One region of the Paenibacillus sp. NRS-1782 genome, then DNA from elsewhere that is predicted to be linked to it. Evidence: riboswitches for the same ligand, from Rfam matches in the RefSeq annotation. Region 1 holds a riboswitch; each other region holds the start of a gene.
The links. A riboswitch is a leader RNA that binds a small molecule or an ion and turns the genes downstream of it on or off. The one in region 1 is predicted to bind glycine.

Region 1 (6,933 bases):
GTCGGCTTGTATCGTACTGAATTCTTGTACATGGGACGCGATAAGCTTCCATCCGAAGAAGTACAGTACACAGCATACAAAACCGTTCTGGAAAGAATGGAAGGCAAACCGGTTGTAGTCCGCACGTTGGACATCGGTGGCGACAAAGAGCTTCCTTATCTGGATCTGCCGAAAGAAATGAATCCGTTCCTCGGATTCCGTGCTATTCGTCTGTGTCTGGATCGTCAGGATATTTTCCGTACTCAATTGCGTGCTTTGCTGCGGGCAAGTGTACATGGTAACCTGCGGATCATGTTCCCGATGATTGCTACGCTGAATGAATTCCGTGAATCCAAAGCTGTGTTGCTGGAGGAAAAGGAAAAGCTGGTAGCCGAGGGTGTAGCCGTATCTGAAGAAATTCAGTTGGGCATCATGGTAGAAATTCCTTCTACAGCGGTATTGGCTGACCAATTCGCAAAAGAAGTTGATTTCTTCAGTATCGGTACGAACGATCTGATTCAGTACACGATGGCAGCGGATCGCATGAACGAACGGGTATCTTATTTGTATCAACCATATAACCCATCCATTCTGCGTCTAGTGAAAATGGTTATTGATGCCGCTCACCGTGAAGGACGCTGGGTTGGTATGTGCGGTGAAATGGCAGGGGATACAACAGCAATTCCATTGCTGTTGGGTCTGGGACTCGATGAGTTCAGCATGAGTGCCACTTCCATTCTGCCAGCACGCAGTCAAATTTCGAAATTGTCCCGCGCGGACATGGAGAAACTGGCTGCAAAAGCTTTGGACATGCAAACAGCCGAGCAGGTTGTTGAATTGGTTCAAAGCATTGAAGGCTAAGGAAGGGTATCACCTTTTCAAGGTATATCTTTTTCCAACAAAAATGGCTGTCTACATACAGCGGCCGGTATCTAACAGATACCGGCTTTTTTGTATGCCCAAAATTGGAGTTTGCTTTTAGCTGCATGAGCAATTCAATATTGGCTTGCGAGCTGCAGTTGCTTCGTCCAGTCGCGTGACTGGAGTGGTATATGGAGCATTCAGCACCAATTCAGGCGTTTCCTCCGCTTCCCGCGCAATTTGGATCATGGTGTCAATGAAGGCATCAAGCGTCTCCTTGCTTTCCGTTTCTGTCGGCTCGATCATGATACATTCCTCTACATTCAGCGGGAAATAAATCGTAGGCGGATGGTAGCCGAAATCGAGCAATCGCTTGGCAACATCAAGTGTACGCACTCCGAATTTCTTTAAGGCGCGCCCGGACATCACAAATTCGTGCTTGCAATATCCCGGATAAGGGATGTCAAAATACGGAGCCAGCCGATGCATCATATAATTGGCATTAAGTACGGCACATTCGGATACCCGCTTCAAGCCGTCAGGACCATAGCTGCGGATATAGGCATAGGCACGGACGAGAATGCCGAAATTGCCGTAAAAGGCTTTGACCCGTCCGATAGAATCTCCCTGTTCTAGGTCCCAATGGTACATTCCCTGTGGATCACGCACAACAAGCGGCTTGGGCAAATACGGAATGAGCCGCTGCTTTACCCCGACAGGTCCCGCGCCAGGCCCGCCTCCGCCATGTGGGGTACTCATCGTTTTGTGCAAATTGAGATGCACCACGTCAAAGCCCATATCCCCGGGGCGGGTGATCCCCATAATGGCGTTGGAGTTCGCGCCGTCATAGTAGAGCAGGCCACCCGCTTCATGCACAATCGCGGCAATGTCAGCGATTTGCTTCTCGAACAGCCCGAGCGTGTTCGGGTTGGTCAGCATAAGCGCAGCGGTGTCGTTGCCTACGGCTTGACGCAGCGCGTCCAGATCCACCAGCCCCTGCGGTGTGGAGGGGAGGGTGACCGTTTCGAAGCCTGCCACAGTGGCGCTGGCGGGGTTCGTTCCGTGCGAGGAATCCGGCACGAGCACCTTGGTACGCCGCTCACCACGCGCTTCGTGGTAGGAGCGGATCATCATTAGCCCGGTCCATTCGCCATGGGCGCCCGCGGCGGGCTGAAGGGTGACGGCATCCATGCCGGTTAACGCGGCCAGATCGTTTTGAAGCGTATGGAGCAGCGCCATGGCGCCCTGGATGCTGTCCTCCAGCTGGTACGGATGGATTTTGGCGAAGCCTGCATAACGGGCGACATCCTCGTTCACCTTGGGGTTGTATTTCATCGTACAGGAGCCGAGGGGATAAAATCCGTTGTCCACGCCAAAATTACGCCGTGACAGTGCTGTATAATGTCGAATAACGTCTACTTCGTATACCTCGGGCAATGCCGCAGGCTCGCTGCGCTGCGCATAATCCGGCAAAAGCTCTGCCACCGGACGCCGGGGAACATCGCATTCAGGCAGTGAATAGGCGATACGGCCGGGTCTGCTCAATTCCAAAATGAGCGCCTGATCTTGTCCTGTAGTATGCGTCATAGCAATCCCCCCAAGATGTGTACGAATTGATCGATCTCTTCCTTTGTTCGTTGCTCTGTCACGGCAATCAGGATGTGACCCGCATATTCCTCATAATTCTGGCCCAAATCGTAGCCGCCGATAAATCCGGCGGCAAGCAATTCGGCTTGCAGTTTATTTATATCCGTACTCTCAGGTAACCGCAGGGCAAACTCGTTAAAGGTGGGTGCGGTAAAGGAGGCGGTTATGCCCTTCAATCCAAGTAATTGCTCCAATGCGTAGCGGCTTTTGTGCAGGTTTAGCGCGGCTACTTCCGCGATGCCCTGTCTACCCATGACGGACAAATACACTGAGGCAGATAAAGCGAGCAGTGCCTGATTGGAGCATATATTAGAGGTGGCCTTTTCCCGGCGGATATGCTGTTCCCGTGCCTGCAAGGTCAGCACGAAGCCACGTTTGCCGTTACGGTCTGTGGTCTGGCCCACAATACGGCCGGGGATACGGCGCATATGAGCCTGAGAAACGGCAAAGTAGCCGCAGGTCGGGCCGCCGAGGGAGGAGGAGATGCCAAGCGGCTGCGCGTCTCCTACGACAATATCCGCACCCTGCTTGTCGGGTGCTTCCAGCAGGCCTAACGCCAGCGGATTGGCGCTGACGACCATAAGACCCTTGTGCGCATGGATCAGGTCAGCCATCGGCTTCAGATTTTCTACGGCCCCGAAAAAATTAGGGCTTTGGACCAAAACAGCCGCCGTCTGTTCCGATATGGCTGTCGCTAATGCTTTCATGTCGGTTACACCATCTGCACAGCCGATTTCCACGATATCCAAATCCAGCCCGCGCGCATAGGCGGCTAGCACCTGGCGTGCCTCTGGATGGACGGTCCGCGATACGATGAGCTGCTTGCGGCGGGTGGCAGCGGCGGCCAATGAGCCTGCTTCTGCCAGCGCAGTCGCTCCATCATACATACTGGCATTGGCTACAGCCATGCCTGTTAATTCGCATATATACGATTGGAATTCGAAGATGGCTTGCAGCTCGCCCTGGCTTACCTCCGGTTGATAGGGAGTGTAGGCCGTATAAAATTCCGAGCGTGAAGTGATATGCTGGATAACGGATGGAATATGATGATCGTAAATCCCTGCGCCGAGAAAGCTGGCGTGCGTGTCTGTATTGGCATTTTGCCCGGCCAGTCCTGATAAGTGGCGGGTTAAGGCTCTTTCGTCTAACCGAGAAGACAGGGGCAGCTCCCCCTTATACCGGATCGCCTCAGGAATATCGCTGAATAAATCGTCGATAGACGATGCGCCGACCGCGCGTAGCATTTCGGCTTGATCCTGTTCAGTCATGGGAAGATAGCGATGCTGTTTCATTGGGTCTGGCTCCTTTCAACCAACAAAATCGTAAAAACGTAGAACGATTAACAAATGATTAATAAACGATTGCGAACGGGGCAGCGTTAGTAATGGATCACGATAGTTATAGTATTAAATCAGCGTGGACGTTTATAAAAGGGCGCTGCTACCACCTCGGCGCGCAGGCGCTTGCCACGAATCTCGACCTCCAACGGTGTGGATAGGGAACTGAAACGACTGTCCACTAGAGCCAAACCCAGATTACGCTTTAAGGTGGGCGACTGGGTTCCCGTTGTGACCTCGCCAATGTGCTGTCCTTCCGCAAAAACGGGATAATGGGCACGTGGGATGCCGCGGTCGAGCATTTCCAGTCCGATCAGCTTGCGTGGAATACCTTGTTCTTTCTGACGTTGCAGGGCCTCTCTCCCGATAAAACCCCCCTTATTCAGCTTGACGAAGAAGCCTAAACCAGCTTCCAGTGGGGAAATGGTAGCGGACAACTCCTGTCCGTACAGCGGCAGCCGTGCCTCGAAGCGCAGCGTATCCCTGGCCCCAAGTCCGGCGGGAACCAGACCATGCGGCTCACCGATGCGAAGCAATCCGTCCCACACTGCCGGTGCATCCACAGCGGGCACATAAAATTCAAAACCGTCTTCACCCGTGTACCCGGTGCGGGAGACGAGCGCTTTTGCCCCGAACAATTGCACATCCTCACGGAATCGGAAGGATGCCAGATTCGTAATGTCCACGTCTGTCACGGCTGCGGTAATACGAGCAGCTTCAGGTCCTTGCAACGCCAGCAGTGCTAACGCATCTGATACGTTTTCCAGATGAACGGATGCAGGAGCATGGCGAAGCAGCCAATCCCAATCCTTGTCGATATTGGAGGCATTCACAACGAGCATGTAACGCTCCGACCCTTTACAGTAAACAAGCAGGTCGTCTACTACACCTCCATCCGGGTAACACAGGAGAGAGTATTGGGCCTGACCTGGCTCCAACTGACTGACATCGTTCGTCGTCACCTGTTGCAGAAATGCTTCGGCTTCCTGGCCTTCGACCAAGAATTCACCCATATGCGATACATCGAACATTCCCGCACGTTGTCGGACGGCCTCATGCTCCTTTTGAATGCCACTGAACTGTACAGGCAGCTCCCAGCCGCCAAAATCAATGCAACGAACCCCCGGCAGCGTGCCGTAGGAGGAATACAGCGGCGTTTTTCGCAAGTTAGTCATTTTTTCACTCCTATCCAGTGTGATCAGCTAAACAAAAAAGACAGGCCGAAAAAAACGTATGGACGGCAGTCCACACACTTTTTTTCAGCTCTGTCCTTGATACCTGAGAGTTACCCCGGTGCGTACCAGGTTTCCCCTTGGGTGATCCGCCTGTATGGCGAATGCTCTCCAGAGATGCGTCCGGCAGAGGTCCTTTTGCCTGAGAGATTCACCTGCGGTGCAGGTTTACTCCTTCGGCGCTGCCCTTGGATCAGCTAAACGTCATCCGGCCCTGCCGGTAACAGCTTGATTCCACTCGCTGGCTACCTTGTTTTCACAGGCGGCAACAGCTAGCGAGTTTTGGCAGTCTCTCCCTCCACGTTCATCCGCGTTTACAGTTATCGGGTATTTCCAAAAGCACTTGTTATAACCCATTAATACGCAAATTTATTCGAAATGTCAACAAAAATGTCATGAAAAACATTATTAAAAACATTTTATTCATAAATAAGGTTATGTAAGCGTTTGTTATATCCTGTCGTATTTTTAGTTAGAACGATATATGGAGAAATGTGAAATATTTTTGTTAGTATTATTGACATGAGAGTTCTTGTTGTCATAATCTTAACCTGTCACAGACGGGTAGGCGAAACGATGTAATCCATATGGAAGCGAGGCGGAGCAGGATGAGTGAAGTGAAGCAGCAATTGTGGTACACAGAGGAACACGAGTGGGTTCAGCGCACAGAGGATGGAACGGTACGAATCGGTATTACGGACTTTGCACAGCATCAACTGGGGGATATCGTTTTTGTGGAGCTGCCTGGGGAGGGAGCAACGATTGAGCAGGGGGCAGAGATTGGTACTATTGAATCGGTAAAGACAGTATCCGACCTGTTCGCTCCGGTGACGGGAACGGTGTTGAAGGTGAATGAAGCGCTGGAAAGCACGCCTGAGCTGGTGAACGAGTCTCCCTATGAAAAAGGCTGGATGATCGAAGTGGAGCTTGGAGAAGATGTAGAGAAAGCACTAAGCAAGCTGCTGTCTGCGGATCAGTACGAGCAATTGACTGCCAATGAGTAATAATGGGGCAAATTAGGTTGGATAACTGAATAAGAGTGGCGTTTGTCCGCTCTGTTTTGTATAAAAATAGTCGCGATGATTGGGCATAGCGGCTATTTTTTGCTGTCTTTTTTGGAAAGCGTAATTACGTTCTTTTATCTTTTTTAGAGGATAGATCTCATACATAAATTGTACTGATGACAGGATGGTTTTTCGACTAAACACTCATGTTACAGGCCATATTAAGAGGAATTATGCAGAAGGATTTCGCGCCTGTTTACCTTAAATTTAAATGTTGTCATCAATGTTCATGACGAAAGTACGTTTTCATTTCGTTGATGAAGATAGCGTTGTCATTTAGTATGAATTTTAAGAAAAGGTAGTGATGCTTTTTACCTATAAGGAGGATATGAATATGAGCACAGTGGACGCAAAGTCCAATTCAAACGGAGGCGCGCGCGTTGCCGTACAGCGTTTTGGCCGTTTTCTCAGTGGTATGGTTATGCCCAATATGGGGGCCTTTATCGCGTGGGGATTGATCACGGCACTCTTTATTCCGACCGGATGGTTTCCGAATGAGGGTTTTGCACAACTGGTTGATCCGATGAAAAATTATTTGCTGCCACTGCTGATCGGTTATACGGGTGGCACCATGATTCACGGACAGCGCGGAGGTGTGATCGGGGCCATTATGACGATGGGTGTCATTGTCGGGGCGGACATTCCGATGTTCCTCGGCGCGATGGTAGCGGGTCCGCTGGCTGCATGGATATTGAAGAAATTCGACAAAGCGATTGACGGCAAAGTTAAATCAGGGTTTGAAATGCTGGTCAATAACTTCTCAGCAGGGATTATCGGGGCGATTTTAGCGTTGCTTGCCCATGTGGCAATCGG
Region 2 (6,933 bases), on a different contig from region 1:
TACCAGCTCATCCCAAGTTGTGGGCACAGCAAGATTATATTTTTCAAAAATCTCTTTGTTGTAGAACAGACCTGTCAGTGCCACCTTACCCATATTTACACCGTACACCTTGTCCTTATAGGTCATGGCATTTTTGACATCTGTAGGATTATAGTTTTTGATAAAAGCTTGATCCGACAGATCGGCTATTAGTCCTCCGTCAATCCATTGCTTCCACATCGGATCTGCTGCTCCCTTGGACCATTCCTGCGGAGCGCCTACGAAGCTGAATTTCAAAGGAATAATGTCTGCATCACCGGATGAACCAGCATTCATACGCGTTTGCATCAATTGATCATACGTCGAGTCAGCAGGAACTGTCGTATACTCCACCTGAACATCTGGATACTTCTCTTCAAATTTTTTGTTAAATTCCTTTATATAGTTATTAATATTTTCCTGCTGCCAATGAATAATCTTTAACGTGACCTTTTTATTCCCCTCCTGTGCAGTTCCGCTACCTTTACCGCAAGCGGCCAATACCAAGATTAAAGCGGTTACAAGAAGTAAAAATAAACTCTTTTTTAGCATTGCAGAATCCCCCCATATCATTTTAGAATACGTTACGAAAGCAGTTTCGTTATTTACATTTACCATTATGTAACGAATGATCTGTTTTTGTAAATAGAGATTTGTGAAATATCAAAAAAAACATGAACCACCGCTAAATTAAACTTATTTTCCCATAATATATTAAAACATATCCTAAAAGCACTGTTGACTCTCCTCTATAAGGTAGCATAGAATACGAGTAATCATTAGATTTAGAATACAAGGTCAATTCAACTAAACCAGTTTAGTTTTGGAGGATTTCATGAATATAAAAACAATAGCAAATATGGCAGGCGTTTCTGTAGCAACGGTTTCGAAAATTATAAATAATTACACGGATATCAGTGAGGAAACCCGGCAGCGGGTGCTTAAAATTATGGAGGAAACAGGCTACAGACCCTCCTCCTCGGCTAAAACGCTTGCTACCAAAAAATCAAATGTGGTAGGCGTTATATTCGCTGGCAAGCTGAATGTCGATTTTAGCCATCCTTTTTTTGTAGATATCATTAATGTCTTCAAAAAACAGATTGGCTTGCTCGGTTACGACCTGCTGTTTTTTTCGAATGAAAAATTTCTGGACAATGGAGAGGACTATTTGGCTCGTTCAAAATATTTTTCAGTGGACGGGTGCATTATTATTGCCGGAGATGAAGTGGAGAAGAGCGTTTTTGATCTCGATGCCAGCCCCATTCCCTGCATCGGTGTCGATATTGAACTAACCGGAGCCAGTTCCTGCTATATTATGTCCGATAATCAAAAGATCTCAATGAAGGTTGTTGAGCATTTTTACATGAATGGCTACCGCGATATGGGTTTTATAGGCATCGAACGCCCCTCCCTGGTGATTAAGGAGAGAGAAGAAGCCTTTATTGCTTCACTAAAACGGTTTAGTCTTGATGTCAGACCCGAATGGATCGTGTATGCTAAGGACTACGCGGCGGAAGATGGATACCAGATTGCGAAGGCGTGGATACAGCAAGGAAATTTGCCAAGGGCTATTTTTGCGGCTACCGACCTGCTTGCCTTTGGTGCCATCCGTGCTTTCAAGGAAAGCGGCTTGAGGGTACCCGAGGATATTGCTGTGGTGGGATGTGATGATATAGAAGCCTGTCGCTACACCGATCCTCCACTGACCACTGTAAAACAAGATAAACAAAAAATAGGCCGACTAGCTGCTATGGTGCTATTTGACCTGATGAATAAACAAATGGAAACGAAATGTATTAAAGTAGAACCGGAGCTAGTCATTCGCAGTTCCTGCGGAGCGATGCAAAATTGGAACCATACGATGGTTCAGGGCTAGCATATCCATGCGTATCTCAAAGAGTGCGTCAGCTTTCTATAACTCTTTAGCAAAAAAGGGAGTCACCATCGTGTTACATGCCTGTGCCCCGTAAGATGGACACTTTGAGAGAAAGTATCCATCTTACGGGGCATTTAAGTTTTATTTAGAGTAAACAACAGTGGTGGAGCGGATAAAATATAACGCCCTATTCAACTGTCTTACATGTAACCGAAAAAGACATTGCGTTGCTCCAGAAGAGACCCTTCATTTAAGCTGTTACTTGTAGGCCATCGTCGCGTTCACGGCCTTTTTCCAGCCCTCATACAAGCTGCTGCGCGTTTCTTCATCCATAGCGGGGGCAAAAGATCGCTCCACCCTCACACGCTTGCGCAGTTCATCCATGCTCTTCCAATATCCAATCGCCAAGCCTGCCAGACATGCGGCTCCCAGTGCCGTCGTCTCATGGATCACAGGCCGCTCTACTGTGGCATCCAGAATATCGCTCTGGAATTGCATCAGAAAATTGTTCAGCACGGCTCCCCCATCCACTCGCAACGTCTTCACGGCAATGCCGGAGTCAATTTCCATCGCGGCAAGCACGTCTTTCGTCTGGTAAGCAAGTGCCTCCAGTGTTGCACGAATAAAATGTTCTTTCGTGGTACCCCGTGTCAGGCCAAACATCGCTCCACGCACCTCACTATCCCAGTACGGACTGCCCAGTCCGACAAAAGCAGGTACCAGATACACCCCTTCCGAAGAGGACACGCGGGCTGCATAGGCTTCGCTGTCTTTGGCTTCACGGAACATGCGCAGACCGTCACGAAGCCACTGGATCGCCGAGCCCGCTACAAAGACACTCCCCTCCAGCGCATATTGCACCTTGCCTTCCTCCAGCCCCCAAGCGATGGTTGTAATGAGTCCGTGCTTGGATTCCACGGGTTGATCGCCCGTGTTCATCAGCATGAAGCAACCTGTGCCGTAAGTATTTTTGATCATCCCTTTTTCGTAACAAGCCTGACCAAATAGAGCCGCCTGCTGGTCACCTGCTGCGCCAGCAATCGGTATATTTTGACCAAAGAAATGATAATCCACGGTGTGCGCGTATACCTCGGAAGAAGGCCGTACCTCAGGCAGCATGTTTTTTGGCACACCTAGAATGTCCAATAGCTCTTCGTCCCACTTTAGCTCATAAATATTATACATCAGCGTTCTGGCTGCGTTGGAATAGTCGGTCACATGCGCCTTGCCGCCGGACAGCTTCCAGATTAGCCACGAATCAATCGTACCGAACAGCAAGTCGCCTCGTTCCGCCTTTTCGCGCGCACCTTCTACATGGTCCAGTATCCACTTCACTTTTGTGCCAGAGAAATACGGGTCAATCAACAGCCCTGTTTTACTGTGGAATAGCTCTTCATGCCCTTGCTGCTTCAGTTCTTCGCAGATTTCCGAGGTTTGGCGTGACTGCCATACAAGTACGTTATACACAGGTAGTCCTGTATTTTTGTCCCACACCGCTACCGACTCACGCTGATTGGTAATGCCGATGGCGGCAATCTGCTTCGCTTTTACACCGGATTCGGATAGACAGGATGCAATGACCCCCAGAATGGAGCTCCAGATTTCATTCGCATTCTGTTCCACCCAGCCGGGATGAGGAAAGTATTGCGGAAACTCCCGCTGAGCCGAGTACACCACATCCCCTTTACTGTTGAACAAAATCGCTCTTGAGCTGGTTGTTCCCTGATCCAGTGACAAAATATATTTTTCCATCGTTAATCTCCCCCCTGTAATGAAACCATTTTATGCTGTCATTTTATGAGCTTTATCACTTTTATAAGTACGGCTGAAACGAAAGGTAACCATAAGCACTACTACAATCATACCCAGCACAATCCAAAAGCTGGAGTCATATTCCCTTTAAATACGATCTGGTAAAACAACCCTCGAAAGCGCCCCCAAACAATGACCCTACAATCGGCAGCAACCAATGCACAAGACGCGGCCCCAAATCTCTAGCCGGATTAATAGCATAACCTGTCGTCCCGCCCAAGGACAAGCCGATGCTGACAACCAGAAAACCCACAATGACTTTTAGCCGCCCGCCTTGCCGAAGCCCTTGGAATCCAGTCATAGCCCACAACAATAACATCAAAAGAGCTTGAATAAGACGATATTTACAGTAAAAAAAGAAGTGTCCTCCCAACCTGTAGTGGCTGAGGGACACTCCTTTATGAGTTGACTGTTTGTCCTTTTTCTTCTATGTCTATGGCTGCTCCGGCACTGGCACCGGCAAGCATTCCCTTTTTCTTGTTGGGGTACAGGGAATCCATATAGGTACGGGTCTCAGCAACTACAATTCCCGACAAGCCAAGCAGTGCAATCAAGTTCGGGAAGGCCATCATGGCGTTAAAGATATCTGCCAGCAGCCAAATGGCTTCCAGCTTGATGAACGCGCCTCCTGCTACCAGAGCGATGAATAGATAGCGATACGGTTTAATCCACTTGACCCCAAGCAAATATTCAACGCAGCGCTCCCCGTAGTAGTTCCAGCCAAGTATCGTTGTGAACGCAAATAAAATAAGGCTAATCGTCACGAGCTCTGCCCCAGCCGGAAAGGCACTGGAAAACGCATGCTGGGTCATCAGACCTCCATCATCATTTCCACTCCATATTCCTGTAACTAGCAACGTAAACCCTGTCAGATTACAAATAATCATCGTATCGATAAATACGCCTGTCATGGATATTAGCCCTTGCTCCGCAGGCCATTTGGTTTTGGCAGCTGCGGCTGCAATTGGTGCACTGCCCAGTCCGGCCTCATTGGCAAAAATACCTCTGGCTACCCCGCTTCGCATCGCCAGCATAATCGTGGCTCCGGCAAAACCACCAGTCGCGGATGTGGTCGAGAAAGCCCCTTGCAATACTAAAGCGATCGCATGAGGCAGCTCTCCTGCAAACTTAATGAGAACGATTAAACAAACTACGATATAGAGCCCCGACATGAATGGAACGATCTTTGTGGATACCTTGGCAATACTTTTGAGTCCTCCAATCGTTACAACAGCCGTTAACACGGAAATAACGATTGCTGTAACTACTGTTGGTATTCCAAAGCTACTTTCCGTAGAAGAAACGATAGCCTTTACTTGCGGAAAAGTACCGATTCCAAATAGCGCTACAAGAATACCAGAAAAGGCAAACAACATCGCCAGCGGCTTGAAACGGCGGCCAAGCCCTTTTTCAATATAATACATGGGTCCACCCGAAAATTGTCCGTTCCGGTCTTTAACACGGTATTTAACGGATAATAATCCTTCCGCGTATTTGGTTGCCATTCCGAAAAAAGCTGCAACCAACATCCAAAATAATGAGCCGGGTCCACCCAGTTTGATCGCAGTCGCAACGCCAACGATACTTCCTGTACCTACAGTAGCTGCGAGTGCTGTACTCAATGCTCCAAAGCTACTGACATCCCCGCTGCCTTCATCCGGCGCTTTACCAATTAGCTTGAGCGCCAGGGGCAATCGAACAACCTGAAGTAGCTTCAGACGGATCGTTAGCCACAACCCAGTGCCCATGACGAGAATTAGAAGCGGCGCTCCCCACATCCAGCTGTCAATCATTTCTAGCACATGTACCAAATTCATTTCAACCCGCTCCTCTAGCATATTAAAAAACAAAAAAGAGTCAAATCCGCTGATTCGACTCCTGGAGAGGTTAAAGGCACGAAAAAATACAACCATCTTGTGCAGGATTCAGCCACTAACAGCTCATAAAAAAGCCTAGGGCATCCCCTGTCACAGGTTATTCGCGTCTCTGTCCTTTTGCCTGAGAGTTTAAGCAGATGATATCTGCGGTGCACCTTCGGCGCCCAATTAAGGGTCTCTCCAGAGTTCTGTCCGTTTACGGTCCCGCTTGTTGCTGTAATCAGCCCAAGCACCTGAGAGTTTTGCCCCTTCGGTCGGAACTTACGTTCCATCTCCCGCAAACATCAACCAGACATATGAAATTGTTTTTATTATACAGAAAACTTTCAGCTTTTTACAAGTGAAAAATTTGTGAAGGTGTTTCGTTTTTTTAGGACGAGCCTATAAAATAAGGGCGGACTTGGCCGAATTCATCCTCATGATGTTCTCAGCCGCACCCACCCCCAGACCATATTGGGTTATATTCAGTTAACTTGGATTACAGTTCTTCTCCGTTAGTGACAATTACATTTTTGTACCAGTCAAAAGAGTCCTTCTTGGAGCGCTTCAGTGTTCCGTTACCGTCATCGTCCATATCAACATAAATAAATCCGTAACGCTTGGACATTTCGGAAGTAGACATACTCACAAGGTCGATAGGCCCCCAACTGGTGTAACCAATCAAATCCACACCGTCCGTAATCGCTTCCTTCATTTGGGCAATATGCTGGCGCAAATAATCAATGCGATACGTGTCGTGAATGGAGCCGTCTTCTTCCACCTTGTCATATGCACCCAAGCCGTTTTCCACGATGAACAGCGGCTTTTGATAGCGGTCATATAATGTGTTCAGCGTAACACGCAGGCCGATCGGATCAATCTGCCAGCCCCAGTCAGAGGATTGCAAATACGGATTTTTCACGCCTCCAATCAGGTTCCCCGCTGCCTTCTCACCTTCCGGACCTGCCGAGACAGTCAAGGTCATGTAATAGCTGAATGAGATGTAATCGACCGTGTTGTTTTTCAGAATCTCGGCATCGCCGGGTTCTGTGTGCAAAACAATATTATTTTCTTCAAAATAACGGTTCATATAATTTGAATATTCCCCACGGGCATGTACATCCGTAAAGAACAGATTCATCTGGTTTTCATGCTGACTTTTCAGCACATCCTCCGGGTTACACGTATGTGCATAGCTTTCCATACGAGCCAGCATACAGCCGATTTGAGAGCCAGGAATAATCTCATGTCCTCGTTTTGTCGCCAATGCGCTCGCCACAAACTGGTGATGCAGGGCTTGATAGATGGCTTGTTGCTTGTTATCTACACGGTCAATGACCACACCACCACCTGTGAACGGACTCATCGTCA
Region 3 (6,933 bases), on a different contig from region 1:
TGATAATACAACTGCTCAGGTTTCGGGCGATGCTACCTGGACCTCGGATAACCAGAAGGTAGCAACCGTAGTTAACGGATTGGTTACCGCTCAGGGAGCAGGTACAGCCAACATTAAGGCCGTATACGGTCAACAAACCGTAACGATTGCTGTGCAGGTAGAACAGGTTAAACGCTTGGATGTCAGTCCATCTGAGGCTTCCCTTTTGCTGAAGGATACCGAGAAGGTCAAATTGACGGCGACCTTCCCGGATGGAACGGTGCAGGATGTTACTGAGTCTGCCGAGTGGAGCTCCAGCAATGCAGCCGTAGCGGATGTGCTGAAAGGCACCATTACCGGCTACAGCGCAGGTAAAGCGACGATTACAGGTAAATATGGTACGATGTCTGCTACCATTTCGGTGGATGTCGATCAAACGAATAAGCTGAAAGCCAGCGAATCCAGTATTTTTCTCCGTTTGGATGAATCCAAGAAAATACAGGTTTCTGCGGTGTACCCAGATGGAACGGTAACGGATATCACAGATAAAGCTACATGGTCCACAAGCGATGAAAAAATTGCGACAGTGAATAAAGGAACGATTATGGCCATTGGAGCGGGTTCGGCTACGGTGACCGCTAAGTATGGTGATAAGACGGTTTCGATTAAGACAGACGTAGAAACCTCCAGATATCTGAATTTGAGTGAGGACAAGCTGAGCCTGAATGCCAAGGAATCCAAAAAGCTCAAGCTGACCGCGACGTATGTAACAGGTGTGGAAGAAGATATCACGGATAAGGCAGAGTGGAAGTCCAGCAATGAAGATATTGCTTTTGTCAGCAAGGGTGAAGTAACGGGCTATAAAACAGGTGAGGCTACAATCACAGCTTCCTATGGCGGCAAAACAGTCACAGCGACGGTATCTGTGAATGTGCCTGGTGACCTGTCCCTGTCCTCCAAAACAGCAACGATTGATATTGATGAGGATTATGTTGCTACTCTGACCGCTACGTATGCGGATGGTCGTAAGGAAGATGTGACACAGGATGCAGAATGGACTTCAAGTGCGGCGGATGTTGCTTCGGTGTCCAAAGGAACCATTACGGGTAAAGCAGCGGGTAAGGCGGTTGTTACCGCCACTTATAATGGCAAAAAGCTGACTATTAATGTACAAGTCGGTCTCGTAGACCGTTTGGAAACAGACACACGCGTGATTGCGCTGGGTGCCCAGGAAACGAAGCAGTTGAAAGTAACAGGCGTCAAGAGCGGCGGTACAAAAACAGATGTAACCAAGGATGCGACCTGGACTACCAGCAGTGTGAAGGTGGTCGAGGTTAGCGAGGGCTTGATCAAAGCGAATGGCAGTGGTAAGGCTACTGTTACAGCTTCTTATGGCAAGCAAAGCATTACATTTACAGTAGAAGTGGATGTAGCGCAACAGATTGAGGCAGATGCTATCGCGCTATCGCTTAAATCCGGAGATCAAAAAACCATCGCAATTGTGGTCAAATCCAGTGATGGCAAAGAAAAGGACGTTACGGCCCAAGCCGAATGGAAAACGTTAAATTATAAGGTAGCTACAGTCAAAAAGGGCCAGGTTACCGCGGTAGGCTACGGTAAAACCAATATTCAAGCGAAGTTTGGCGGGAAATATATCACCGTACCTGTGGATGTCGATACGCTTAAATATCTGCAAACCGACGAAGTCTCGCTGAATTTGAAAGCAGGACAGGTAGCCAAGGTTACGGCTACAGCTACGTATAAGGATGAGTCGGAGAAGGATGTATCCAAGCCGGCAGTCTGGTCCTCGTCCCGAATTATTGTTGCCACAGTCAAAGACGGCAGCATTAAGGCACAGGGTAAAGGTAAAGCTGTGATTACCGTGAAATATGCAGGAAAAACGACGAAGGTACAGGTGAACGTACAGTAAGAAAAAAGGGGTGTCCCAAAAGCCATGGAAATGGCAATGGGACGCCCCTTTGCTTTAAGAAGGATATTCGGTGGCACTACCGCTTAGAAGCTATGACTTATCCTTCTTGGCTGGTATGTTGCGCGTAAGCGACTCCGTCAGACGCTTGCCGGTCGGCGTTTGGGCCAGGCCGCCCTTGGCTGTCTCGCGGTGCTTGGATGGCATCGCGCTGCCGACTTCGAGCATCACGTCGATGACTTCGTCAGACGGGATGGCGCTGCGCACACCCGCCAGAGCCATATCCGCAGCGGCAAGCGCGGTCACGGCTCCCAGCCCGTTGCGCACGATGCACGGAATCTCCACGAGTCCGGCGACGGGGTCGCAAATCAGGCCGAGCGTGTTTTTGAGCGCGAGGCCTACTGCATGGATGGCCTGGTCTGGCGTACCGCCGCGCAGCTCGACCATGGCCCCTGCGGCCATCCCGATGGCTGAGCCAATCTCGGCCTGACAGCCTCCCTCCGCACCGGAGATGAAGGAATTGTTGGCGATGACGTAGCCAATCGCTCCAGCGGCGAACAGTCCGCGCACCATATGCTCGTCATCCCAGCCGAATCGCTCCTGCGCGCTGATGAACACGCCGGGGATGACTCCGCATGAGCCTGCGGTGGGCGTGGCGACAATGCGACCCATGGACGCATTGACCTCCGATACGGAGAGGGCATACGCCATGGCGAGTACCGAGGCATCGCCGGAGCAGGTTTCTCCTGCGCGCAAATATTCCGTCAGGCGTTTGCCGTCGCCGCCCGTCAATCCGCTGCGGGATACAGTGTCCTGTGTTTGCCCGCGATGAACGGCTTCCTTCATGACTTCGTAATAATCAGACATTTGGCGGAGGATTTCTTCCTCTGGTGTGTTCGTCTCTTGCACCTGTTCCTTGATCATCATGCGCCCAATCGTAGTGGATTCCTCGGCGCACAAGGCACCTAATTCATGCAGATGGCTAAACCGCATCGGATTCAGCTCCTTTTTTCAAGTTAATCATTTTGATTTCATACATATGAGGCAAAGCTCGCAGCTCTGCAATTAATTTAGCCGGAGCGGGACTATCTGTTTCAATGGCAGTGAGCGCTTCGCCATCCCGGCCTTTGCGATCCACGTGCATGTAGGCAATGTTAATGTCAGCTGCGCCCAGCGCCGAAGTCACCGCGCCCAATGTTCCGGGCTTATCCGAGTGGAGAAGCACCAGCGTAGGCAGCTCTCCGGTTAGGTTGACCCGGAATTCGTTGAGCTGCTGAACATGAATGTTTCCGCCGCCGATGGAGGAGCCTAGCAGCGTGCGTTGATCTTCACCCTTCCATAGCTCGAAGCGGACCGTATTCGGATGAGGGGCGGGCAGTCCGCTGACAGCCAACTCTACTTCCATCCCGGCCTGCTCTGCACATTGCTCGGCATCTGGAATCCGGTAGTCGTCTGTATCGTAATTCAGCAGTCCGGCAATGAGTGCCAGGTCTGTGCCGTGTCCCTTGTACGTATCGGCAAATGAGCCGTACAGCGTCATGCGGGTACGGTCAGGTTGCACACCGAGCCAGTGCCGGGCAACACGTGCGAGCCGCACCGCGCCAGCGGTATGTGAGCTGGAGGGTCCGGTCATAGCCGGACCGATAATAGAAAATACATCCTTGAAACGCATGGTGTGGCCCCCTGTATGTTTGAATACCATAGTATATGGTGCTGCCGCGCCTTTGCGCGGGTGTGACGGCTTCTAATGCTGACGCAGCATGTGAGTACAAAAAAGGACAGGATAAGGAAATTTCCCTTATCTCTGTCCTCGTTACCTGAGAGTTTCGTACGGTGTCATACCCGCCTTACCCCTTGGGTGGCTTGCGCTCTCTCCAGAGTTGCGTCAGATGACGATACATGGACCTGAGAGATTATCCGCCAGCCGGGTGCTGACGTCTTGCTCCTTCGGTGCTGCCGGGATGTGATTCCCAGACAGGCTCTCCCGTCATCTTCATTCGCGTATACCGTTCAACATTTCCTCCTAAGCGTAATGTATGCCATGCCTGGTGTCAATCACAGGTTGGGATTTTACATAATTTAGGACTCTTCGTTCCATTCGGCCAGGTCAAGGCAGAGGGCGCGTTGACGGTAGCAGAAGCGCTTCAGCACCAAAGCATGGAGCCTATTCCAATCCGGCCAAAGGCATGAGTACGGAAGAAGCTGCATCTCCGGTTATTTTTGGTGCTGAAAATTAATCTGTGGTTGGTTTTTTCAATGATCGTGATAGTCTATTCTTAATTGATATATCCATATACTGGTGATAGGATAAGTTCAAATTATTCCGACTAAATCGGTGTGTAATGTTCATGAGAAGTTTAACATCAAGCGTGGTGCGCATAAGCAGGACAAGACCATGGAGAATGGAGGAAGCATATACATTGAGTAGCGAGCCGGTGTTGGAAATCAAAGGGTTAACGGTATCTTTTGGCATTAAGGATGAATATTACCCCGCAGTCGACCATCTGGATCTGACGGTCAACCCCCTCATGCGCTCAAGGACCTACAGCAGGCGCAAGCTTCCATTGAGGAGCTTCGCACCTCAATGGAAGCTTGCGGATCGGTATCACTTTGCTGGAGCTGGATAACCGGATGGACCTTGGCATTGTGCTGACAAAACGTTCAGGCTGGCGGCAGCCCTGATCATGCTACGCGTGCTGAATGCTAATGAGTGCGCACCTCCAGCCTGCGTGCAAGCAGCGACATGCTGTAATTAACAGCGAAGTACAAGAAGGCGGCGAATAGCAGAGCAGGAATGACGAAGGACTGATTTTGACCGCCAACAATCTGAATGTTATGCGTCAGCTCCGGCAGACTGATAATGACCGCGAGAGAAGTATCCTTGAGCAGGGAAATGAACTGGCTGACGATAGGTGGCACCATGCGGCGGAGCGCTTGTGGCAGAATGATATGCCATAACGTTCTGGAATAGCTCAGCCCGGAGGACCGTGCGGCTTCAATCTGTCCTTTATGGACGGAGTTCAAGCCGCTACGGACAATCTCGGCGATCATGGCCCCCTCAAAGATCGACAGGCCCGTAATAGCTGCCCATTTGAGCGAAATGGACAGGCCGATGGACGGTAAGACCATACCGATGAAGAAGATAATGAGCAATAACGGAAGATTGCGAATCAGATCGATTAAAAAGGCCGCTACTTGTGAAATGACAGGTAAACGCGTATAGCGCAGGATTCCAAACACGATACCAAGCACGAAGCTGAATATGATGGAATAAACGGAGACCTCCAGCGTTAGCAGGAAGCCCTCCAGTATAAAACGCACATTAGGCCATACAAACAAGCCGCTGAAATCCATACGGGCTTCCCTCCTCAGGATGTTTTGGACAGACGACGTTCCATATACAGGACAAGAAAGCTAAGTGGAACCGTCAAGGTAAGGTATAGCAACGCTGTGATGGCATAGACGGTGATGGGCATAAAGGTATCCGAGTTAATCAGATCCGAATAATACATCAGGTCCAGTCCCGCTACTATGGCCAGTACGGAAGAGTTTTTGACCAGATTGATGAACTGGTTGCCAATCGCAGGCAGTACAATTTTAATCGCTTGTGGCAAAATAATACTGATCATCGTCTGGTTGTAGCTCAGCCCGGAGGAGCGTGCGGCTTCGAATTGCCCCTTTGATACAGACTGGATGCCGGCACGTATCGCTTCTGCAATAAAGGAGGCGGTGTATACGGTCAAGCCAAGCGTTCCAGACACAAAACCATCCAAAGGAACACCCAAAGTAGGAAGTCCCAGATAAAAAAACAATACAACGATCAGCAACGGGATATTACGAATGACCTCTACGTAGACGGTGCCAATCCAGTTCATCCATTGAAAGGGAGCGATTCGGAGGATGGCGATGATCGCTCCCAGAATAAAGCTTCCGATCAAGGCAATGACACTGGCTTGAACGGTATGAAGCAAGCCTTCTATGAAGCGGTCGCTATGGTCGAAAAGTACGTTGATATCAAAAGTAAGCATCTGCGGATGACACCCCCATTATTCGGGTTTAACCCCAAGCCATTGCTCGTGGAGCTTATCGTATTCACTGTTGCTTTTCAGCTCCTTGAGCGTATCGTTAATGGCTTGCAGCAATTCCGTTTGTCCCTTCTTCACCGCAATGCCGTAAGGTTCCTCAGTGAAGTTTCCGCCTACGAGGGTGTAATTCGGATCTTGCTGTTGCATGCCGAGCAGAATAGAGTTATCGGTGGTCAACGTCTGACCTTGACCTGCCTTGAGTGCGTTGAATGCATCCTGGTAGTTTTCGAACTCCAGTATAGTCGCTTTGGGTGCTTTTTCGCGGATATTTTTGGCGGAGGTGGAGCCTTTAACTGCGAGTACCTTGGTAGCCGGGGTCAGGGACTCCAGACCGGTAATCGGGCTTCCTTTTTTCACGAGCAGGGATTGCCCGGCGTTAAAGTAGACGTCGCTGAAATCGACCTGCTTTTTACGTTCGTCCGAAATGGTCATGGTTGCGATAATGGCGTCGATGTCTCCGTTTTGCAGCAAGGTGATTCGTGTCTTGGACGTGACTTCCTTCAATTCAAGCTTGGTTTCGTCTCCAAAAATATGTTTGGCTACCGCCTTGGCAATGTCGATATCAAAGCCTTCTACTTTCCCGCTAGCCGGGTCTTTCAGACCGAACAGCTTGGTGTCGTATTTCACCCCAACAACCAGCTTGCCACGTTGCTTGATGGCTTCCAGCCCGTTGGCTGCCGCCGCCTCATTCCCCGACGTTGCCGTTCCTTGCTTGCCTCCACAGCCAGCCAAAACGAGTAGACAGGACAGCGTAAGCAGCATAAGGGCACTCCATGAATATCTTTTTCTCATTTGAACAATCTCCTTTCGATTAAAGGTCTGTTTAATGGTGAATCAGACGGCTCAGGAACAGGCGCGCCCGCTCTTCACCCGGATTCTGAAAAAACTCGGCAGGCTGACTGTCTTCTAAAATCTGTCCTTTGTCCATGAAAATGACGCGAT

Region 2: linked by a shared signal. The riboswitch ahead of ACIFQM_RS13760 (alanine/glycine:cation symporter family protein) and the one ahead of gcvT (glycine cleavage system aminomethyltransferase GcvT) in region 1 are both predicted to bind glycine.
Region 3: linked by a shared signal. The riboswitch ahead of sdaAB (L-serine ammonia-lyase, iron-sulfur-dependent subunit beta) and the one ahead of gcvT (glycine cleavage system aminomethyltransferase GcvT) in region 1 are both predicted to bind glycine.

What each region holds. Positions count from the first base shown of each region.
Region 1 is NZ_JBITPH010000058.1:67,746-74,678, reverse strand. Features, by position in the region: gene ptsP (phosphoenolpyruvate--protein phosphotransferase) at 1-840, shown strand, start outside; gene gcvPB (aminomethyl-transferring glycine dehydrogenase subunit GcvPB) at 958-2,427, opposite strand; gene gcvPA (aminomethyl-transferring glycine dehydrogenase subunit GcvPA) at 2,424-3,779, opposite strand; gene gcvT (glycine cleavage system aminomethyltransferase GcvT) at 3,899-4,999, opposite strand; glycine riboswitch at 5,080-5,176, opposite strand; glycine riboswitch at 5,177-5,364, opposite strand; gene gcvH (glycine cleavage system protein GcvH) at 5,665-6,060, shown strand; gene ACIFQM_RS21240 (PTS mannitol transporter subunit IICB) at 6,455-6,933, shown strand, end outside.
Region 2 is NZ_JBITPH010000037.1:25,171-32,103, reverse strand. Features, by position in the region: gene ACIFQM_RS13780 (ABC transporter substrate-binding protein) at 1-570, opposite strand, end outside; gene ACIFQM_RS13775 (LacI family DNA-binding transcriptional regulator) at 854-1,894, shown strand; gene glpK (glycerol kinase GlpK) at 2,153-3,646, opposite strand; partial or broken gene ACIFQM_RS13765 (aquaporin) at 3,677-4,007, opposite strand; gene ACIFQM_RS13760 (alanine/glycine:cation symporter family protein) at 4,105-5,523, opposite strand; glycine riboswitch at 5,683-5,777, opposite strand; glycine riboswitch at 5,795-5,871, opposite strand; gene ACIFQM_RS13755 (glycoside hydrolase family 1 protein) at 6,062-6,933, opposite strand, start outside.
Region 3 is NZ_JBITPH010000041.1:12,228-19,160, forward strand. Features, by position in the region: gene ACIFQM_RS16215 (Ig-like domain-containing protein) at 1-1,909, shown strand, start outside; gene sdaAA (L-serine ammonia-lyase, iron-sulfur-dependent, subunit alpha) at 2,000-2,899, opposite strand; gene sdaAB (L-serine ammonia-lyase, iron-sulfur-dependent subunit beta) at 2,889-3,578, opposite strand; glycine riboswitch at 3,790-3,903, opposite strand; gene ACIFQM_RS16230 (hypothetical protein) at 4,327-4,533, shown strand; gene ACIFQM_RS16235 (amino acid ABC transporter permease) at 4,610-5,260, opposite strand; gene ACIFQM_RS16240 (amino acid ABC transporter permease) at 5,275-5,934, opposite strand; gene ACIFQM_RS16245 (transporter substrate-binding domain-containing protein) at 5,953-6,783, opposite strand; gene ACIFQM_RS16250 (amino acid ABC transporter ATP-binding protein) at 6,815-6,933, opposite strand, start outside.